DNA from 2 places in the Streptomyces bikiniensis genome. Region 1 is predicted to be linked to the other one. Evidence: predicted binding sites of a transcription regulator. Region 1 holds the regulator's gene; the other holds the start of a gene.
The links. Region 1 encodes HspR, which represses chaperone genes until heat shock. Its sites were predicted from a motif close to TTGAGNNNNNNNNNCTCAA; they were not measured.

Region 1 (9,933 bases):
CGCCCGGCCCGGCCCGGGAGGCTGAGGAGGCGGATCACGATCAGGGCCGCGATGCCGAGGATCGTCATCACGCCGATGAACTCGATGTACAGCTCGAACGGCAGGAAGCCGCCGATCACCGGCAGCGTCCAGTCGGCCTGGAAGAGCTGGCCGAAGGCCTGCGCCAGGGTGGGCGGCAGGGTCAGGAAGCCGACCGCGACGAACCAGTGGGCGAAGCCGACGATGCCCCAGCGGTTCATGCGCGTGTGGCCGAGGAACTCCCTGACCAGGGTCACGCTGCGCTGGTACGGGTTGTCGGTCCGGGTCCCGGCCGGGACGGGCTGGCCGAGCTTGAAGTACCGGACGAACTGGCCGATGGCACGAGCCAGCAGGGCAACGCCGACCACGGTCAGCGTCAGCGACACAATGATCGCGGCGAGTTGCATGACGGGCTCCTCGAGCGGGCCCGCTCAGTGCCTGAGCTGAGCCTACTAAGCGGTAACTTATTTAGTCCGTGCTGAGATTACCCGCTCGCGGCCCGGTGATGCAGGGGCCCTCGCGGTGATCTGTGTCGCTCAGGCAACCCTTCCCGGAGCCCGGACGGCCCGTGCCGGACGGCCCGCCGCGCGGCGTCTGCGCACTGCTGGAAGCGTACGCGCCAGGACGAGCAGGTCCGTCCCCAGCCAGTGGTGGTCCACATAGTGGAGGTCCAGCAGCTCCCGCTCCTCCCACGGCAGGTCCGAGCGCCCGCTGATCTGCCACGGGCCGGTGAGCCCCGGTCGTACGGAGAGCCGGCGGCGCCCCTCGCCCGCGCACTCCCGGTGGTTCGGGGTCAGCGGGCACGGTCCGACCAGGGACATCCGGCCCGCCACCACGTGCAGCAGCAGGGGCAGCGCGGCCAGCGGGCTCCGGGTGCGGAAGGTCAGCATGGTGAAGGGCCGGCCCTCCAGGCCCGCCACCGTCCGGCGGCGCAGCACCCCGCGGCCGGGGTCCGGCGAGCCGAGCGCGATCGAGAGGGCGACGGCGGCGAACAGGGGGGAGAGGGCGGCGAGGAGGGCGAGCCCGCCCAGAACGTCGAAGGCGCGCTTGGCCGCCGTGCCCCCGCGGGCCACCGTGCTCCCGTCGGCCGTCGTGCCCCCGCGGGCCGCCGCGCTCCCGTCGGTCGCCGTGCCCGTCGTCATTCCCCCACATCCTTCCGCGTGAGAATCATGGGATATTCGTGGAATATGCCCGCTTTGCCCGGGAAGGGGCACCCGGACTCTCTCACGGGCCCCCCTCCCGGGAGGGGGAATGACGCGCTTCTCCGCCTCCCCCTCCACCCCTCCGGGCCGGGCCTTTGAGTGAACCGGCCGATGGAGAGTTGAGTCGCACCGACTCAGGTCTGTTGACTCGGTACCGGGAGTCGTGCATCCTTGAGCCAGTACCACTCAAGTCAGTCAGCTGGAGGAATCGAAATGGCACGTGCGGTCGGCATCGACCTGGGCACGACTAACTCCGTCGTCAGCGTTCTGGAAGGCGGCGAGCCCACCGTCATCACCAACGCCGAGGGCGCCAGGACCACGCCGTCCGTCGTCGCCTTCGCGAAGAACGGCGAGGTGCTCGTCGGCGAGGTGGCCAAGCGCCAGGCCGTCACCAACGTCGACAGGACCATCCGGTCGGTCAAGCGCCACATGGGCACCGACTGGAAGATCGACATCGACGGCAAGAGCTTCAACCCGCAGCAGATGAGCGCCTTTATCCTGCAGAAGCTCAAGCGCGACGCCGAGGCCTACCTGGGCGAGAAGGTCGTCGACGCGGTCATCACCGTCCCGGCGTACTTCAACGACTCCGAGCGCCAGGCCACCAAGGAGGCCGGTGAGATCGCGGGCCTCAACGTCCTGCGCATCGTCAACGAGCCGACCGCGGCCGCCCTGGCCTACGGCCTGGACAAGGACGACCAGACGATCCTCGTCTTCGACCTCGGTGGCGGCACCTTCGACGTGTCCCTCCTGGAGATCGGCGACGGCGTCGTCGAGGTGAAGGCCACCAACGGCGACAACCACCTCGGTGGCGACGACTGGGACCAGCGCGTCGTCGACTACCTGGTGACCCAGTTCCAGAACGGCCACGGCGTGGACCTGGCCAAGGACAAGATGGCCCTCCAGCGTCTGCGCGAGGCGGCCGAGAAGGCGAAGATCGAGCTCTCGTCCTCGACCGAGACCACGATCAACCTGCCCTACATCACGGCCTCCGCCGAGGGCCCGCTGCACCTGGACGAGAAGCTCACGCGCGCCCAGTTCCAGCAGCTCACCTCGGATCTGCTGGAGCGCTGCAAGGTGCCCTTCCACAACGTCATCAAGGACGCGGGCATCCAGCTCTCCGAGATCGACCACGTCGTCCTCGTCGGCGGCTCGACCCGCATGCCGGCCGTCGCCGAGCTGGTCAAGGAGCTGACCGGCGGCCGCGAGGCCAACAAGGGCGTGAACCCGGACGAGGTCGTCGCCATCGGCGCCGCCCTGCAGGCCGGCGTCCTCAAGGGCGAGGTCAAGGACGTCCTGCTCCTCGACGTCACCCCGCTGTCCCTCGGCATCGAGACCAAGGGCGGCATCATGACCAAGCTCATCGAGCGCAACACCACGATCCCGACCAAGCGGTCCGAGATCTTCACGACGGCCGAGGACAACCAGCCGTCCGTGCAGATCCAGGTCTACCAGGGCGAGCGCGAGATCGCGGCGTACAACAAGAAGCTCGGCATGTTCGAGCTGACCGGCCTCCCGCCGGCCCCGCGCGGCGTCCCGCAGATCGAGGTCGCCTTCGACATCGACGCCAACGGCATCATGCACGTGACCGCGAAGGACCTGGGCACGGGCAAGGAGCAGAAGATGACCGTCACCGGCGGCTCCTCGCTGCCGAAGGACGAGGTCGACCGGATGCGCCAGGAGGCCGAGCAGTACGCGGAGGAGGACCACCGCCGCCGCGAGGCCGCCGAGTCCCGCAACCAGGGCGAGCAGCTCGTCTACCAGACGGAGAAGTTCCTCAAGGACAACGAGGACAAGGTCCCCGGCGACGTCAAGACCGAGGTCGAGGGCGCCCTCGCCGAGCTGAAGGAGAAGCTCAAGGGCGAGGACACCGCCGAGATCCGCACCGCCACCGAGAAGGTCGCGGCCGTCTCGCAGAAGCTGGGCCAGGCGCTCTACGCCGATGCCCAGGGCGCCCAGGCCGCCGGCGGCGACGCCGGTGCGGGCCAGGCGAAGGCGGACGACGACGTCGTCGACGCCGAGATCGTGGACGACGAGCCGAAGAAGGGTGGCCAGGCGTGACCGAGGAGACCCCGGGCTTCGAGGAGAAGCCCGACGTCCCCTCCGGCGCCACCCCTGACGACGCCGCCGAGGCCGTCGAGGACTCCGCCCAGGAGGACGCGACGGCCCCGGCCGGGGACGCAAGCAGCCAGAAGCCGGCCGGTGACGCGGGCCTCACGGCCCAGCTGGACCAGGTGCGCTCCGCGCTCGACGAGCGCACCGCGGACCTCCAGCGGCTCCAGGCCGAGTACCAGAACTACCGCCGCCGCGTGGAGCGGGACCGGGTCACGGTCAAGGAGATCGCCGTCGCGAGCCTCCTGTCCGAGCTCCTTCCCGTGCTCGACGACGTCGGCCGGGCCCGGGACCACGGCGAACTCGTGGGCGGGTTCAAGTCGGTGGCCGAATCGCTGGAGACCGTCGTCGCCAAGATGGGTCTGCAGCAGTTCGGCAAGGAGGGCGAGCCCTTCGACCCGACGATCCACGAGGCCCTGATGCACTCGTACGCGCCGGACGTCACCGAGACGACCTGCGTGGCGATCCTGCAGCCCGGGTATCGGATCGGCGAGCGGACCATCCGGCCCGCCCGCGTGGCCGTCGCCGAGCCCCAGCCGGGCGCGGCCCCGGCCAAGGACGAGAAGAAGTCGGCCGACGAGGAGAGCGGTGCCCCCGAGGAGGGGTGACGCAACGATCGTCCGGAAGGAGGGACGTCGATGAGCACGAAGGACTTCGTCGAGAAGGACTACTACAAGGTCCTCGGCGTCCCCAAGGACGCCACCGAGGCCGAGATCAAGAAGGCGTACCGGAAGCTCGCCCGCGAGAACCACCCGGACGCCAACAAGGGCGACACCAAGGCCGAGGAGCGCTTCAAGGAGATCTCCGAGGCGAACGACGTCCTCGGCGACCCCAAGCGGCGCAAGGAGTACGACGAGGCCCGCGCGCTCTTCGGGAACGGCGGCCTCCGGGCCGGCGGACCCGGCGGGGGCTCGTTCAACTTCGACCTGGGCGACCTCTTCGGGGGCGCCCAGGGCGGGGCCGGCGGCTTCGGCGGCGGTGGCGGCATCGGGGACGTCTTCGGCGGCCTGTTCAACCGCGGCGGGGGCGGCGCCCGCAACCAGCCGCGGCGCGGCCAGGACGTCGAGTCCGAGGTGACGCTCAGCTTCACCGAGGCCATCGAGGGCGCGACCGTACCGCTGCGGATGTCCAGCCAGCAGCCGTGCACGGCCTGTTCGGGCACCGGCGACAAGAACGGCACGCCCCGGGTGTGCCCGACCTGCGTCGGCACCGGGCAGGTCTCGCGCGGCAGCGGCGGCGGCTTCTCGCTCACCGACCCCTGCGTGGACTGCAAGGGGCGCGGCCTCATGGCCGAGACCCCCTGCGAGGTCTGCAAGGGCAGCGGCCGGGCCAAGTCCTCGCGCACCATGCAGGTCCGCATCCCGGCCGGCGTGAGCGACAACCAGAAGATCCGGCTGCGCGGCAAGGGCGCGCCGGGCGAGCGCGGCGGGCCCAACGGCGACCTGTACGTCGTGGTGCACGTCGACGCCCACCCGGTCTTCGGCCGCAAGGACGACAACCTCACCGTCACGGTGCCGGTCTCCTTCACGGAGGCGGCGCTCGGCGGCGAGGTCAAGGTGCCGACCCTCGGCGGCCCCGCGGTCACCCTCAAGCTGCCCGCGGGCACGCCGAACGGCCGGACCATGCGCGCCCGGGGCAAGGGCGCGGTCCGCAAGGACGGGACGCGCGGCGACCTCCTCGTCACGGTCGAGGTCGCCGTGCCGAAGGAACTGGACGACAAGGCACGCGAGGCCCTGGAGACCTACCGCGAGGCGACCGCCTCCGAGGACCCGCGGGCCGAGCTGTTCCAGGCCGCGAAGGGAGCGTGACCCGGTGGAAGGGCGCCGACGCAATCCGTACGAACTGACCGACGAGTCGCCGGTGTACGTCATCTCGGTGGCGGCCCAGCTCTCCGGGCTGCACCCCCAGACCCTGCGTCAGTACGACCGGCTCGGCCTGGTCTCCCCGGGCCGCACGGCGGGCCGGGGGCGGCGCTACTCGGCCCGCGACATCGAACTGCTCCGCCAGGTGCAGCAGTTGTCGCAGGACGAGGGCATCAACCTGGCCGGGATCAAGCGCATCATCGAACTGGAGAACCAGGTCGCCGCGCTCCAGAACCGGATCGCCGAGCTGTCGGCGGCCGTGGACGGCGCGGCGGCGGCGATGCGGCAGCGCGAGGCCCAGGTGCACGCCTCGTACCGGCGCGACCTCGTGCCGTACCAGGACGTGCAGCAGGCGAGCGCGCTGGTGGTCTGGCGCCCCAAGCGCGGCGAGTAGCGCCGCACTTCACGCCGTGAGGCCCCCGTCACAGCCGTGGCGGGGGCCTCGCGCGTGTTCTCGGGGGATCAGGGGATCAGTTCGGCCACGATGTCCCCGAGCGTCTCCCACCAGGGGGCCGCGCCCGTGCCGAAGGCGGCGGCGAGGGCGGTGCCGACGGCGACGTCGAGCGGCTCGGGGGCGCGGTCCGGCAGCCACTCGGGGTCCACGCGTCCGTCGCCGCTGGAGACCAGGGTGCCGAGCCGCCGCCCGTCCCGGGTCAGCCGGCTCTCGGCGTACGAGCAGGGGACGAGGCGGTGGCGGACCCCGCCGACGACGGCGTCCACCCGGTAGGAGCGGCGCAGCAGCCGCCCCCGGGCGGGTCGGAGCCCGGCCGGGGCGCCGTCCACGGTGAGGGTGAGGAGGGCGGCCCTGCGGGTGCCGATCGGCACGTGGTCCGCGGGCTCGGTTCCCGGGGCCCGTACGAGCTCCACGACGGGGAGGCCGGGGCCGGAGACGCGCAGGGTTCCGGCGGGCCCGTCGAGTTCGATCCGTACGTCTGCGTCCACGCTCGTGTCCCTGGGGGTGTTCGCGGGGTCGTTCACGGGGCCGGGCCGTCCTGTTCGAGGATGCCGGACCGGGCGATGAGGTAGCCGAGCTGGGCCCGGCTGCCGCTGCCGAGGGCGGCGGCGAGCTTGGCGATGTGGGCGCGGCAGGTGCGCACGTTCATCCCGAGCCGGCGGGCGATGGCCTCGTCCACGTGCCCCTCGACGAGGAGCCGGGCGATGGAGCGCTGGACGCCGCCTATGCCGTCCGCGGACGGCTTGTAGGGGATCTCCTCGTCCCAGGGCACGCCGTGCAGCCAGAACTGCTCGAAGACGCCGACGAGGTACTGGACGAGCCCTTCGTGGCGCAGTTCCAGGGCGACCTGGCGGTCGCTGCGGGCCGGCACGAAGGCGACCTTGCGGTCCACGATGATCAGCCGGTCGATGATCTCTTCGAGGGTGCGCAGGACGAGCCCGTAGGGAGCGACCCGCTCGACGTACGCCAGGGTGGCGGGGTGGTGCCGGGCGGTGTGCTGGTAGAGCGTGCGCATCCGGACGCCCCGGTCGAGCAGGGGCTCCATGCGGCGCAGGGCCGCTTCGAGGGTCTCGGGGCGCCGTCCGCTGCCCGGCTGGACGGTGAGGAGCTCCGTCGTGCACTCGTTGATGACGCGGTCCAGCGTGGCGTTGATGACGCTGAGGCCTTCGAGGACGGTGATGGCCTGGGTGGCGGAGGGGTCCGGCGTGTGGATGGCGAGGAAGGGCTCGAACACGTCGGCCAGGGCGATGGCGTGCTGGCGGCGCTCCTGGATCTGCTGCTCTATGGGGTGGATGAGCTGGTTCAGGGCGATCGTGGGCGGGATCGGGTGCAGCCACCGGCTGTCGTCCGGGTCCGGGTGCAGGAGCGACAGTTCCTTGAGGCAGGGGGCGGCCTCGGCCTCGGAACGGGCTATGCGGCCCGTGCGGAGGGCTTTCGCGTACAGCTCCTTGCCCACGGCGCACAGTTCCCCGTGACTGTGTTTATGTCCGGAAGCGTCACATTCAAGTCCCATTTACACCCCCCCAGGGTTATGCATTACAGGAACATGATGCCCGGCTTGGGTGGTGAAAAGGAGCGGGTGTGAGCCATCGTCTATGACGCGGGGGGGAGGTAGTGATCAAAAGAGGTGGAGATCGGCCATGACCAGGATGGTTCGTGCACTTGGCGCCATAGCCGTTGCGGCGGCTGCTCTCGGTGCGCTCGCCGTTGGCGAGCCCTCGTGGGAGACGCACCCGGCGCACTCGGTGGCGGGGCAGAACGAGCCCTCGTGGGAGACCGCCCCGGCACGTGAGGTCCTCGCCAAGCCCGGTGAGCCCTCGTGGGAGGTCGCCCCGCGCGAGGGTGAGCCCTCGTGGGAGGCCGTTCCCCTGGAGGGCGAGCCCTCCTGGGAGACTGCGCCCAGGGGCGTCGGAGCGTGAGCGTCCCACCGGACGACCGCAGGTTCCGGCGGGAGATGGCCTCGGCCTACCGCTCCGGCTGGCACTTCGTCGACCTCGCCACGGCCATCCCCCACCGTGGCGACTCGCTGAAGGTGACCCTCTTCGGAGAGCCGATCGTCGTCGCCCGCGAGCAGGACGAGGACGTCCGCGCCTACCGGTGCCTGCGCCGGCCGCGCGGTGCCCCGCAGCCCATCCGCTGTGCCATCCGGTACGGCATGATCTTCGTCAACCTCGACCAGCGCGACCACCAGCTGATCGAGCCCGAGACCATCACCGCCACCCCCCGCAGTGCCTGAGCGATCCCCCCGTCGTTGTAGGTCGCCCAGGTACTTCCCCCACACAGCGGCGCCATCGCGGACCTGAAACGCGATGGCGCCGCTGTGCTGCGCCCGTGTTCTCCCGGGCGCCCGGCCCGCCTTCTCCGGGGCGCCCGGCGTCGTACTTCCCGCCGGGCGCCCGCGTTCCTTCCGGGGCGCTCGCGCACCCTCCCCGGGAGCGCGTCAGGCGCGGCCCATCGCCCGGGTGAGGGCGATCTCGATCACGACCCGGTCCGGGTTCGGGGTCGGCGTGCGGCCGTAGCGCTCCGCGTAGCGGGCGACGGCGTCCGCGACGACCTCCGCCTCCGTGCGGATGCGGGCGACGCCCTCCAGGGTGGCCCAGCGCCCCCGGTCGACCTGGCAGACCGCGACCCGCGCGCCCTCCGCGCCCGCCGCCAGGACGTTGGCGACCTTCCGGCTGTTCCTGTTGGTGATCACGCGCGCGTACCCGCCCTCGGGGTCGTACGTGACGCCGACCGCCACCACGTGCGGGGTGCCGTCCGGACGCGGGGTGGTCAGGGTGCACATGTGGTACTCGCGCCAGAAGCCGAGGTACGAGTCGGAGGGGTTCCTGGGATCCGTTGCCATGCCCGGAAACTACCCGGGGAGGACTCCCGCCGATAACTTGAGCGGTACCGGCTCAACTTTGTGTACTCTGGAGGAGTCACAGAAGTCGTGGAGCGGATCCGTACGGGGTCCGCGCAGGCACCCGCACGCCGAGGAGGAGCACCGCACATGGACGCCGAACTGACCAACAGGAGCCGGGACGCGCTCAACGCGGCGAGCAGCCGCGCCGTGTCCGAGGGGCACCCGGACCTGACCCCGGCGCATCTGCTGCTCGCCCTCCTCGCCGGCCAGGACAACGAGAACATCACCGACCTGCTCGCCGCCGTCGAGGCCGACCAGGCCGCCGTGCGCGCCGAGGCCGAGCGGCTGCTCGCCGCCCAGCCGAGCGTCGCGGGGTCCACGGTCGCGCCCCCGCAGCCCAACCGCGAACTCCTCGCGGTCGTCGCGGACGCCGCGCAGCGGGCCAAGGAGCTCGGGGACGACTTCGTCTCCACCGAGCACCTGCTCATCGGCGTCGCCGCCAAGGGCGGCCGGGCCGGTGAGATCCTCGACCGGCAGGGCGCGAGCGCGAAGCGGCTGCTCGACGCCTTCGAGACGACCAGGGGAGGACGCCGGGTGACCACACCCGACCCGGAAGGGCAGTACAAGGCGCTGGAGAAGTTCGGCACGGACTTCACCGCCGCCGCGCGCGAGGGCAAGCTGGACCCGGTCATCGGCCGCGACCACGAGATCCGGCGCGTGGTCCAGGTGCTCTCCCGCCGCACCAAGAACAACCCGGTCCTCATCGGCGAGCCCGGCGTCGGCAAGACCGCCGTCGTCGAGGGCCTGGCCCAGCGGATCGTGAAGGGCGACGTTCCCGAGTCCCTGAAGAACAAGCGGCTCGTCTCGCTCGACCTCGGCGCGATGGTCGCCGGCGCGAAGTACCGCGGCGAGTTCGAGGAGCGCCTGAAGACCGTCCTCTCCGAGATCAAGGAGAGCGACGGGCAGGTCATCACCTTCATCGACGAGCTGCACACGGTCGTCGGCGCGGGCGCGGGCGGCGACTCCGCCATGGACGCGGGCAACATGCTCAAGCCGATGCTGGCCCGCGGCGAGCTGCGCATGGTCGGCGCGACCACCCTGGACGAGTACCGCGAGCGCATCGAGAAGGACCCCGCCCTGGAGCGCCGCTTCCAGCAGGTCCTGGTCGCCGAGCCGACCGTCGAGGACACCGTCGCGATCCTGCGCGGGCTCAAGGGCCGGTACGAGGCCCACCACAAGGTGCAGATCAACGACTCCGCCCTGGTGGCCGCCGCGACCCTCTCCGACCGGTACATCACCTCCCGCTTCCTGCCCGACAAGGCCATCGACCTCGTCGACGAGGCCGCCTCCCGGCTCCGCATGGAGATCGACTCGTCCCCGGTCGAGATCGACGAGCTCCAGCGCTCCGTGGACCGGCTCCGCATGGAGGAGCTGGCCCTGAAG
Region 2 (9,933 bases), on a different contig from region 1:
TCCAGCGGGGGGCGGGCGCCGCCCCGTGGACCCGCTCCAGCTCGGAGCGGACGAGAACGGGACTGGTGGCGCGGATGTGCTCGAAGCCCTCGGCGACGGTGCAGCCGAGGACGTCGAGGAAGGAAGGCGGGCGACCCGCCGGAACCAGGTCGGCGAGCGGGCCGCTCGCGGCCGGGAGGGAGCGCAGGACGCGACCGCGCCACGGCGCGAACAGCGGCCCGCCGCTCCGGCTCACGGCCGTGGTCAGGGCGGCGTGCAACTCCTGGAGCGGCGCCGGGCGGGCCGCGAACCGGGTGCGGGCGAAGTCCTCCGCGGTGAAGTGGACCCGTAGCACTCTCACAACTCCTCGCTCCGGTCAGGCCTTTCGGCCGGGGCCTGAACCTTCGCGTCGTGACGGCCCCGTGCCGAGGATGCCCGTATGACTTCGCGACGCACCCTTCTGAAGGGCACCCTGTGCGGGAGTGCCGCCGCCCTGCTGCCCGCGGCCGCGGCCGCGGGCACGCCCGGGAGCGGCCCGGTTCTCCGGCTGCCCGCGCCCACCGGCCCGCACCCCGTGGGCATGCGGACGGTCCACCTCGTGGACCCGTCCCGGACCGATCCGTGGGCGGGCGGTGCGCGGGAGCTGATGCTGACCGTCCTGTACCCGGCCCGGTCGGCACACGGCTTCCCCCGGGCCCCGCAGCTCACTCCGGCCGAGGCACGGGAGTTCGCCGGCCTCGCGCCCCACGTCCACCCCGGACTGCCGCAGCCGGGAACGGTGGACTGGGGCGCGGTCCTCACCCACGGGCACAGGGGCGCGCCGCCGCTTCCCGGGCGGCGGCCGGTGCTGGTGTACTCGCCCGGCGGCGGTGACTCCCGCACGCTCGGCACGACCCTCGCCGAGGACCTGGCGAGCCACGGCCGGGTGGTCGTGCTCGTCGACCACCCCGGTGACGCCTCCCAGGTGGAGCTGCCCACCGGAATGCGGACGACCGTCCTGACCGGACCTCCGGACCCGGCGGCCTTCCGCACGATGGTGGACACCCGGATCGGGGACCTCCGCCTGGTCCTGGACCGGCTCGGCGACCTGCCGCTCGCACCGGTCATGGACCTCTGCCGGATCGGGATGTACGGGCACTCCGCAGGCGGCACGGCGGTGGTGTACGCGGCCCGTGACGACCGCCGGGTCGGCGCGGTGGCGAACCTGGAGGGGTATCTCGACCTGGACCCGAAGCCGACCGGCTTCGACCGGCCGCTGCTGCTGTTCCGCACCGACGGGTTCGACGGCGCCGCCCGGATCGAGTCGTCCTGGGCAGGTCTTCCCGGCCGCCGCGGGCTGCTCCCCGACGCGAACCACTGGGCGTTCACCGACTACGGTTCGCTCGTCCCCCGGCTCCGGGCCTCCGGTCTCGTGACGGCGGCGGCGCGGACCGCGCTCGTCGGCACCGGCGACTCCGCGGCGACACTCGCCCGGGTGCGGCGCCGGGTGGGGACCTTCTTCGCCCGCCGCCTGCCGTGACGGGACCACGAGGCGACGCCCGGCGGCCTGCTCCGGTCCCCGGAGCCCCGCGCGCTCCTCGGCCCCGCGCGATCCGGCGGCGCCGCGCACATCTCCGGGACGTCCCGACTCGTCCGCGGCACCTGCCTTGTCCGCGGCACCCGGCACACCGGTTTCCCGTGCGGGGCGCGACAGTCCCACGCCCTTCCCCGGGGCCCGATCCGGTGCGTGGCCCGGGGCGTCCGCCGGCTGGAGGCGCGGCCCGCACGCCCGGTCGGCGGGATCCGTTCACGGGCCCGCCGGCGGGAACCGCTCACGTGCCCGGCCCGTGGACCCGGCCCGGCTACGGGCTCGTCGGCGGCCCGCCCTCCGGGAGGGCGTCGAAGACGCGCCGGAGGGCGGGCGGCCGGTCGCCGTCGCCCGCGACGACCACGCGGCGGCCGTAGGTCACCTCGTACCGGAACCCGTCCGCGATCGGGCGCCCGGTCGGCCGCGCCGGGACGAGGGCGAACGCGGGGTCCTCCAGGGCCCCGCGCAGCCCGGCGGCCTCGGCGGGGGTCTGCCGGCCGGTCCGGGGCGGCTTGTCGCCGGAGCGGACCGTCCATTGCCCGTCCCGGTGGACGACGAGCCGGTTCCGGACCCCGGCGAAGCCGCCGGTGACGACCACCTGGACGAGGACCTCGCCCGGCCGGGGGTCCGGCCGGGGGACGGCCGGAGCGGTGGCGGTCCCGGGAGTGCCCGGCGCGGTCGTGGTGCCGGGGGCGCTCGTCGGAGCCGGGGTCCCGGACGCGCCCGGCCCGGCCGTGGTCCCCGGCGCGCCGGGCGCCGGAGGGGCCCCGGGCCCCGCGTCCGAGCCGCAGCCGGACGCGCCGCCCGCCAGGGCCGCCGCGAGCAGCACGGCCGCGCGTCGCCTTCCCCATCCGCCTCGCCTCACGGGACTCATGGGAGGAGCATGCCCGGCGGGGCGCCTCCCCGCAGCCGGACGGCGGGATTCCGCTGCTGCCCGAGGTGCCCGAGCCTCAGCCCTCCCCCCGTACGATCCCGGTCAGCGGCCCCCGGTACTCCCAGCCCAGCGCGCCGTAGAGCTGTCGGCCGTCCACGGTCGCGGAGAGGACCCCGGTCGTGGAGCCGGCCCGGGCGGCGGCGGCCTCCAGGGTGAGCACGACGTTCGCGCCGAGGCCCCGGCGCCGGTGCGCCGCGTCCGTCTCGATCTGGTCGGCGACGGCGGTGGCGCCGGTCGGGGCGATCTGCCCCCGGGCGGCGAGGGTGCCGTCCGGGGCGAGGATCCGGACCCGGACGACGCCGTCCCGGACCTCGACGTTCCGGACGTACCCCTCGGGCGGCGCCGGACGGACGCCGGGGTCCAGCGCCTTGACCATCATGAAGCCGGGGTCGTCGGGGATCGTCCACCCCTCGGCGATCCACGGCGCCACCTCCTCCGCGTCCGCCATCACCTTGAGCCAGCTGTACGGCTCGGTGAGCCGCTCGCAGAGCGCGCGGACGGTGGCCGCGTCGGGCGCGGGCAGCACGTGCCGCAGGACGTGCCGGGGGAGGCCCACGTCGATCCGGTACCCCCAGGGCCGGTCCACGGCGGCCGGGGTGCCCCGGGAGGCCGTCCAGCCCCTCACCCACGCCGATGTAATGGCTCGCATATCCATGGAGGTATTACATCGGCCGTTCGGGGAGGTGCGCGAGAGTGATCGCTCACAGCGAACAGGCGTCCGGGAACATTCATGGGCTCACAAGCATTGAGTCCGTACAGCTCAACTTGACTGCCGAAGGGGAGATCATGGCTTCTGAGTCCATGGCGTCCGCGCCGCTCACTCTGCCTGTGCTGCCGCTCGACGACGAGGTCGTGCTGCCCGGAATGGTGGTGCCGCTGGACCTGTCCGACAACGACGTACGGGCCGCCGTCGAGGCCGCCCAGGCGGCCGCACGGCCCGGAGCGGGGAAGCCGCGGGTGCTGCTCGTGCCCCGCGTCGACGGCACCTACGCCGGGACCGGCGTCCTCGGGACCGTCGAGCAGGTGGGACGCCTGTCCGACGGCGACCCGGGCGCGCTCGTGCGCGGCCGCGGCCGCGTCCGCATCGGCGCCGGTACGACCGGCCCCGGCGCCGCCCTGTGGGTGGAGGGCACCGCCGTCGAGGAGACCCTGCCCGACCCGCTGCCCGGCTCCGTGACCGAGCTGGTCAAGGAGTACAAGGCGCTGGCCACCACCTGGCTCAAGAAGCGCGGCGCCTGGCAGGTCGTCGACCGCGTCCAGCAGATCGACGGCGTCGGCGCCCTCGCCGACAACTCCGGCTACTCGCCCTTCCTGACCGTCGCCCAGCGCGTCGAGCTCCTGGAGACCGCCGACCCGGTCGCCCGGCTGCGCCTGGCCACCGCCCAGCTCCGCGAGCACCTCGCCGAGCAGGAGGTCGCCGAGACCATCGCCAAGGACGTCCAGGAGGGCGTCGACAAGCAGCAGCGCGAGTTCCTGCTCCGCCGCCAGCTCGAAGCCGTCCGCAAGGAGCTGCGCGAGCTCAACGGCGAGTCGGAGGGCGACGAGTCCGACGACTACCGCGCCCGCGTGGAGGCCGCCGACCTGCCCGGGAAGGTGCGCGAGGCCGCCCTCAAGGAGGTCGAGAAGCTGGAGCGGTCCAGCGACCAGTCCCCCGAGGGCTCCTGGATCCGCACCTGGCTCGACACGATCCTCGAACTGCCCTGGAACGAGCGGACCGAGGACCGGTACGACATCCGGGGCGCCCGCGCGGTGCTCGACGCCGAGCACGCCGGCCTGGACGACGTGAAGGAGCGGATCACCGAGTACCTGGCGGTGCGCAAGCGGCGCGCCGACCGCGGACTCGGCGTGGTCGGCGGACGCCGGGGCGGAGCCGTCCTCGCCCTCGTCGGCCCGCCCGGCGTCGGCAAGACCTCCCTCGGCGAGTCCGTCGCCCACGCGATGGGCCGCGAGTTCGTCCGGGTCGCCCTCGGCGGCGTCCGGGACGAGGCGGAGATCCGCGGCCACCGGCGCACGTACGTCGGCGCCCTGCCCGGCCGGATCGTCCGCGCGATCAAGGAGGCCGGGTCCATGAACCCGGTGGTCCTGCTCGACGAGATCGACAAGGTCGGCTCCGACTTCCGCGGCGACCCCGCGGCGGCCCTCCTCGAAGTCCTCGACCCGGCGCAGAACCACACCTTCCGCGACCACTACCTGGAGGTCGAGCTCGACCTCTCCGACGTGGTCTTCCTGGCCACCGCGAACGTCCTGGAGTCCATCCCGGAAGCCCTCCTCGACCGCATGGAACTGGTGCGGCTCGACGGCTACACCGAGGACGAGAAGGTCGTCATCGCCCGCGACCACCTGCTGCCCCGGCAGCTGGAGCGGGCCGGCCTGGAGCCCGGCGAGGTCGTCCTGGAGGAGGCGTCGCTGCGGAAGCTGGCCGGCGAGTACACCCGCGAGGCGGGCGTCCGCACCCTGGAGCGGGCGATCTCCCGGCTGCTGCGGAAGGTCGCGGCCCAGCACGAACTGGGCGACCGGGAGCTGCCGTTCACGGTCCGCCCGGAGGACCTGCGGGAGCTGATCGGGCGGCCGCACCACGTGCCCGAGTCGGCGCAGGACCCGTCCGAGCGCCGGACGTCCGTGCCGGGCGTCGCCACCGGCCTCGCGGTGACCGGCGCGGGCGGCGACGTCCTCTTCGTGGAGGCCTCCCTGGCCGACCCGGAGACCGGTGCCGCGGGGCTCACCCTCACCGGGCAGCTGGGCGACGTGATGAAGGAGTCGGCGCAGATCGCGCTCTCCTTCCTCCGCTCGCACGGCGCGGAGCTGGAGCTGCCCGTCACCGGCCTCAAGGACCGGGGCGTGCACATCCACTTCCCGGCGGGCGCGGTCCCCAAGGACGGGCCGAGCGCGGGCATCACCATGACGACCGCCCTCGCCTCCCTGCTGAGCGGCCGGCTCGTCCGCACGGACGTGGCCATGACCGGTGAGGTCTCCCTCACCGGCCGGGTCCTGCCGATCGGCGGCGTGAAGCAGAAGCTGCTCGCCGCGCACCGGGCGGGCATCACGACGGTCGTGATCCCCAAGCGGAACGAGGCCGACCTGGACGACGTCCCGGCCGAGATCCTGGAGAAGTTGGAGGTCCACCCCGTGACGGACGTCCGGCAGGTCCTGGAGATCGCCCTCGCCCCGGCGGAGGTGCCGGTGGGCGCGGCGGCGTGATCCCCGGTCAGGAGCGGGGCGTTCCCTCGGGGGCGCCCCGCTCCGGCACGTCCGGGGGAGGGGCGCGGAGAGGGGCCGGACACCGGCCCGGGGGCGGGTCCGCGATGTCAGTCCCGGCTGTCATGATCGTACGCATGAACGAAGACGCCTTCTGGGCTCTCATCGACGAGTTGAGCGGCCGCCCCGGCACCCGGGACGAGCGGCTGGAGTGGCTGGAGGGAGAGCTGCTGCGGCGTCCGGCCGAGGAGAGCGTGGCGTTCCAGGTGCGCCTGGAGAAGGCGTGCGGGGCGGCCGACACGCACGCGGTGTGGCGGGCGGCGAACCGGATCGAGGGCGGCGCCTGCACGGACGACGGCTTCCACTGCTTCACGCTCTGGCTGGTGGGCCAGGGACGGAAGGCGTACGAGGCGGTGCTCGCCGACCCGGACGCGCTGGCCGACCTGCCGGACGTGCGGGCGCTCGCGGGGCGGCACCACGACGAGTGGGACGACGACGAGTGGCCCGAGTGGGAGGAGCTCGACTACGTCGCCCAGGACGTGTACGACGAGCTGACCGGCCAGGAGGACGACGACGGTGAGGAGTTCCTCGACGCGGTCGAGGAGGCCGAGGAGGCCGAAGAGGCCGAGGCGGGGGAGGAAGCGGGGGAAGAGCGGGAAGAGGACGAGGAGCGCGGGGCGTCCGGGCCGGGGGGGTCGGCCCTGCCCCGGCTCACCGCCCTCTTCCCGCTCGTGCCGTCCGGCTCCTAGGCGCCGCCCGGCCGGTCTCGGGGCCGGGCGGCGCCGTCGGTGACGCGTGGGGGCGCGTCAGGAGCCGGACGCGTTCCGGCGGCGGCCCAGGAGCAGGCTGCCCGCCGCGAAGGCGGCGAGGGCGCCCGCGCCCGCGAGGGCCGGCACCAGGGGGGAGGACGTCCCGGCCGTCTCGGCGGAGAGCGCCGGGGGCTGCTCGTCGCCGCCGTGGCCCGCGTGGCTGACGGTGGACAGGGCGGCGCCCGCCGCGATCTTCGCCTCGGTCGGGGCCTGCGCCTGCGTCCGGGCCCCGGCCCCGGTCGCCGCACCGGCCTGGCCCGTACCGCCGAAGGTGACGTCCGAGCAGCTGTAGAAGGCCTCGGGGCTGTCGTTGCGCTGCCAGACCTTGTAGACGACGTGGCGGCCGGTGCGGGCCGGCAGGGTGCCCGTGAAGTTGTAGTAGCCGTCGGTGGCGGTGCGGGTCGTGTTGTACACCGCGACCGGGGTCGCGTCCAGGTCCGACCACTTCAGGGGCTTCGTCGGGTCGAAGCCGGCCTTGGTGATGTAGACCGTCATGGTGCCCGAGTGGGCCGCCGTCGTCCGGAACCTGAAGTCGAAGGAGCCGGCGGCGACCGCCGTCGCCGGCCAGTCGGTGCGCGCCCAGTCCAGGGCCCGGTACTTCTCGCGGTTCGCCGAACAGAGCTTGCCGTCCGGGATGAGGGACCGGTGCTGCCCGTCCGCGTTGGCGATGTTGACCTCGTTCCAGTCGTAGAGCGGCTGGGTGCCGGAGTCGGCGACGAGGTCCTTGCACACCTGCGACCTGGGCGTCTCGGGGCCCTCGGCGTAACAGGCGGCCAACCGGCTCACGGGGTTGAAGACGGCACCGTGGGCACTGGCCGCCGTGGGGGTGAGACCGACGAGCGCGGCGGCGGACAGGGCGGCGGCACCGGTGGCGGCGGCGCGCCGGGCGGAAGGCAGGGAAGGCATGCGGGGGCTCTCTCTCGTGCGTGGGGGAGTACGGAATGAGCAACGCGCGCGGGGCGCACGGAAGTTGAACTCCGTGCGACCGTCATAGAGCCTCGCATTGGTCCATACCAATGGGCAAGGGGGTGGAGCCGAAAAGGCCGAACGGCCCCCGGGGCGCGCCGTGCGCCCGGGAGGCCGCCGGGAAGGGGGTGGGCGGGGCGTCAGCCGTTCGCGAGCGCCCTCACGCGCGAGAGGTCCCCGTTGAAGCGGTTGTGGTCGCCGACCACCGGGCCGGTGGAGGTGTACTGCCACATCGTGTGGTACGGCCAGCCGGCCGGGAGTTCGCCCACGGAGGAGGCGTACCGCGCGATCCACAGCGGGTTGGTGGCGGCGAAGCCGGAGTGGTTGCCGGTGCACTGGGTCCACCAGCTCGTCGCCGTGTAGAGGACGGCGTCCCGCCCGGTCCGGGCCTTGTAGCGGTCCAGGAAGTCGCGGATCCAGGCCACCATCCCCGACTGGGTCTTGCCGTAGCAGGTCGCGCCGTACGGGTTCCACTCGATGTCGAGCACGCCCGGCAGGGTCCTGCCGTCCTTCGACCAGCCGCCGCCGTTGTCGACGAAGTAGTCGGCCTGGGCCGCGCCGCTCGCCGTGTCCGGGGTGGCGAAGTGGTACGCGCCCCGGATCATGCCGACGTCGTACGAGCCGTCGTACTGCTGCGCGAAGGAGGTGTTCTTGTAGTACGTGCCCTCCGTCGCCTTCACGTAGGCCCAGCGGACGCCGCTGTTCCACAGGGTGGTCCAGGCGACGTTCCCCTGGTGGCTGGAGACGTCCACGCCCTCCGTCTGGGCGGCCCGGACCGGGGCGCCGGTGGGCGCCGTCGTGCCGCGCCCGTCGTGTGCGAGGACGCCCATGCCCATGTCGGCGGTGCCGCGGGCGGGCGTCTCCCGGGCGGCTGCGGCCGTGTCCGCGTCGGGAGCGGCTCCGGCGGAGCCGGCGAGGGGGAGGAGGAGGGCCAGGGCCGTCAGGGCGGCGCCGGCGAGGGTCGTTCCGGATCTGTGCACACGCATGGCGTGCCTCCGAAAGGCTTGTGGAGAGAGGGGATGACACGTCCTGTCGCGGACATGTCATTAGAGGCGGTGGAAGCGACGCTACGCACGTAGACCCGCCCGTGGAAGGGGGCCCGGACACCGCCGTTGGTCTACGCCTGCGAAATACTGGAAGAGCTGCGGAAACGACCGCGACGGGAAGAAACTTTCAGCGGCGGAAGGCCGCCGGTGTGGCGGGCTCACGCCACCGGGGAACACGTGGGAGGCGCTGACGTGCACGGAAGCGGTACGGGAAGCGGGCACGGGACCGCCCCACGGCCCCCCGGCGAGCCCGGAGCCGCCGCGCCCGCGCCCGATGCGGCGGGGGCCGCTCCGCCCGCCCCCGGCGAGAACGAAGCGGCCCTGCCGACTCCGGCTCCGGCGCCTACTCCGACTTCGGCTCCGACTTCGGCTCCGGCTCCGGCTCCGACTTCGGCTCCGGGTCCGGCTTCAGCTCCGGGTCCGGCTTCGACTTCGGCTCCGGCTCTTACTCCGGCTCCGACTTCGGCTCCGGCTTCGACTTCGGCTCCGGGTCCGGGTCCGGCTCCCGGCGAGGCCGGAGCCGTGCCGTCCGCCCCCGTGGACCGGGAGTTCCTCGCCCTCGAACGCGAGCTGGCGGTCTTCCTGCGCCGCGCCCGTGCCCAGTCCGGTGAGATGGCCCGGGAGGTCCACCCCGAGCTGGAGCCCGCCGCCTACGGCCTCTTCGTGCGCCTCGACGACGCCGGACCCCAGCGGGCCACCGAGCTCGCCGGGTACTTCGGCGTCGGCAAGGCGACCATGAGCCGCCAGCTCCGGGCCCTCGAAGACCTCGGGCTCGTCGCCCGCGACCCCGACCCCGCCGACGGCCGCGCCTCCCTCGTCCGCCTCACCGAGGAGGGCCGGAACCGCTTCCGCCGCGTCCGCGACGCCCGGCGCGAGCGCTACGTCCGCAAGCTCGCCGACTGGGACCGCGCGGAGGTCGCCGAGCTGGCCCGGCTCCTCAACCACTTCAACGTACGGTCCGAGGGCTGAGGCCTCAGCCCCCCGGCGGCTCCGGCGGTTCCAGTGGCTCGGACGGCTCGGGAGGCTCCAGCTCCACGTACACCGCCGTCGCGTCGTCGTGCAGCTTCCAGCGCCGTACGCCCCCCGCCTCCGCGTCCGCGAGCTCCCGCCCCCGCACCCGCCCGAGCAGCCCCGACGCGCCCTCCGCGCGCAGGACGCCGAGGCAGTCCGCCCAGTCGCCCGCGCCGAACAGGTCCACCCAGCGGCTCGCCCCGTCCGTGAGTGCGGCCAGGGCCCGGACCTCCGCGCGCGGGACCGCCCCGGTCACCGCGAGCCCCGCGACCGCCGGATCGGCCGCCGCGGTGAAGAAGCCGCCCTCCCGGTTCCGCAGCCGGTCCGTCGCCGCCACGGACCGCAGCACCTCCACCGGCACCCGGTCGAGCCGGTCGTCGAGGACCGCCCGCACCGCCCCGCCCGGCCCCTCCAGGAGGAGGACCG

Region 2: the regulator HspR is predicted to act here: its motif matches at 3,226-3,244, upstream of lon (endopeptidase La).

What each region holds. Positions count from the first base shown of each region.
Region 1 is NZ_JNXJ01000006.1:131,416-141,348, reverse strand. Features, by position in the region: gene OO47_RS05940 ((Fe-S)-binding protein) at 1-425, opposite strand, end outside; gene OO47_RS05935 (sugar transferase) at 555-1,160, opposite strand; gene dnaK (molecular chaperone DnaK) at 1,434-3,278, shown strand; gene grpE (nucleotide exchange factor GrpE) at 3,275-3,937, shown strand; gene dnaJ (molecular chaperone DnaJ) at 3,968-5,137, shown strand; gene OO47_RS05915 (heat shock protein transcriptional repressor HspR) at 5,142-5,585, shown strand; gene OO47_RS05910 (hypothetical protein) at 5,654-6,133, opposite strand; gene OO47_RS05905 (regulatory protein) at 6,166-7,158, opposite strand; gene OO47_RS05900 (hypothetical protein) at 7,286-7,564, shown strand; gene OO47_RS05895 (Rieske (2Fe-2S) protein) at 7,561-7,881, shown strand; gene OO47_RS05890 (pyridoxamine 5'-phosphate oxidase family protein) at 8,086-8,490, opposite strand; gene clpB (ATP-dependent chaperone ClpB) at 8,638-9,933, shown strand, end outside.
Region 2 is NZ_JNXJ01000039.1:829-10,761, forward strand. Features, by position in the region: gene OO47_RS26025 (ArsR/SmtB family transcription factor) at 1-334, opposite strand, end outside; gene OO47_RS26030 (alpha/beta hydrolase family protein) at 419-1,498, shown strand; gene OO47_RS26035 (hypothetical protein) at 1,821-2,420, opposite strand; gene OO47_RS26040 (GNAT family N-acetyltransferase) at 2,497-3,135, opposite strand; gene lon (endopeptidase La) at 3,267-5,678, shown strand; gene OO47_RS26050 (DUF4240 domain-containing protein) at 5,813-6,424, shown strand; gene OO47_RS26055 (lytic polysaccharide monooxygenase auxiliary activity family 9 protein) at 6,482-7,381, opposite strand; gene OO47_RS26060 (lysozyme) at 7,591-8,436, opposite strand; gene OO47_RS26065 (MarR family winged helix-turn-helix transcriptional regulator) at 9,019-9,465, shown strand; gene OO47_RS26070 (hypothetical protein) at 9,470-9,933, opposite strand, start outside.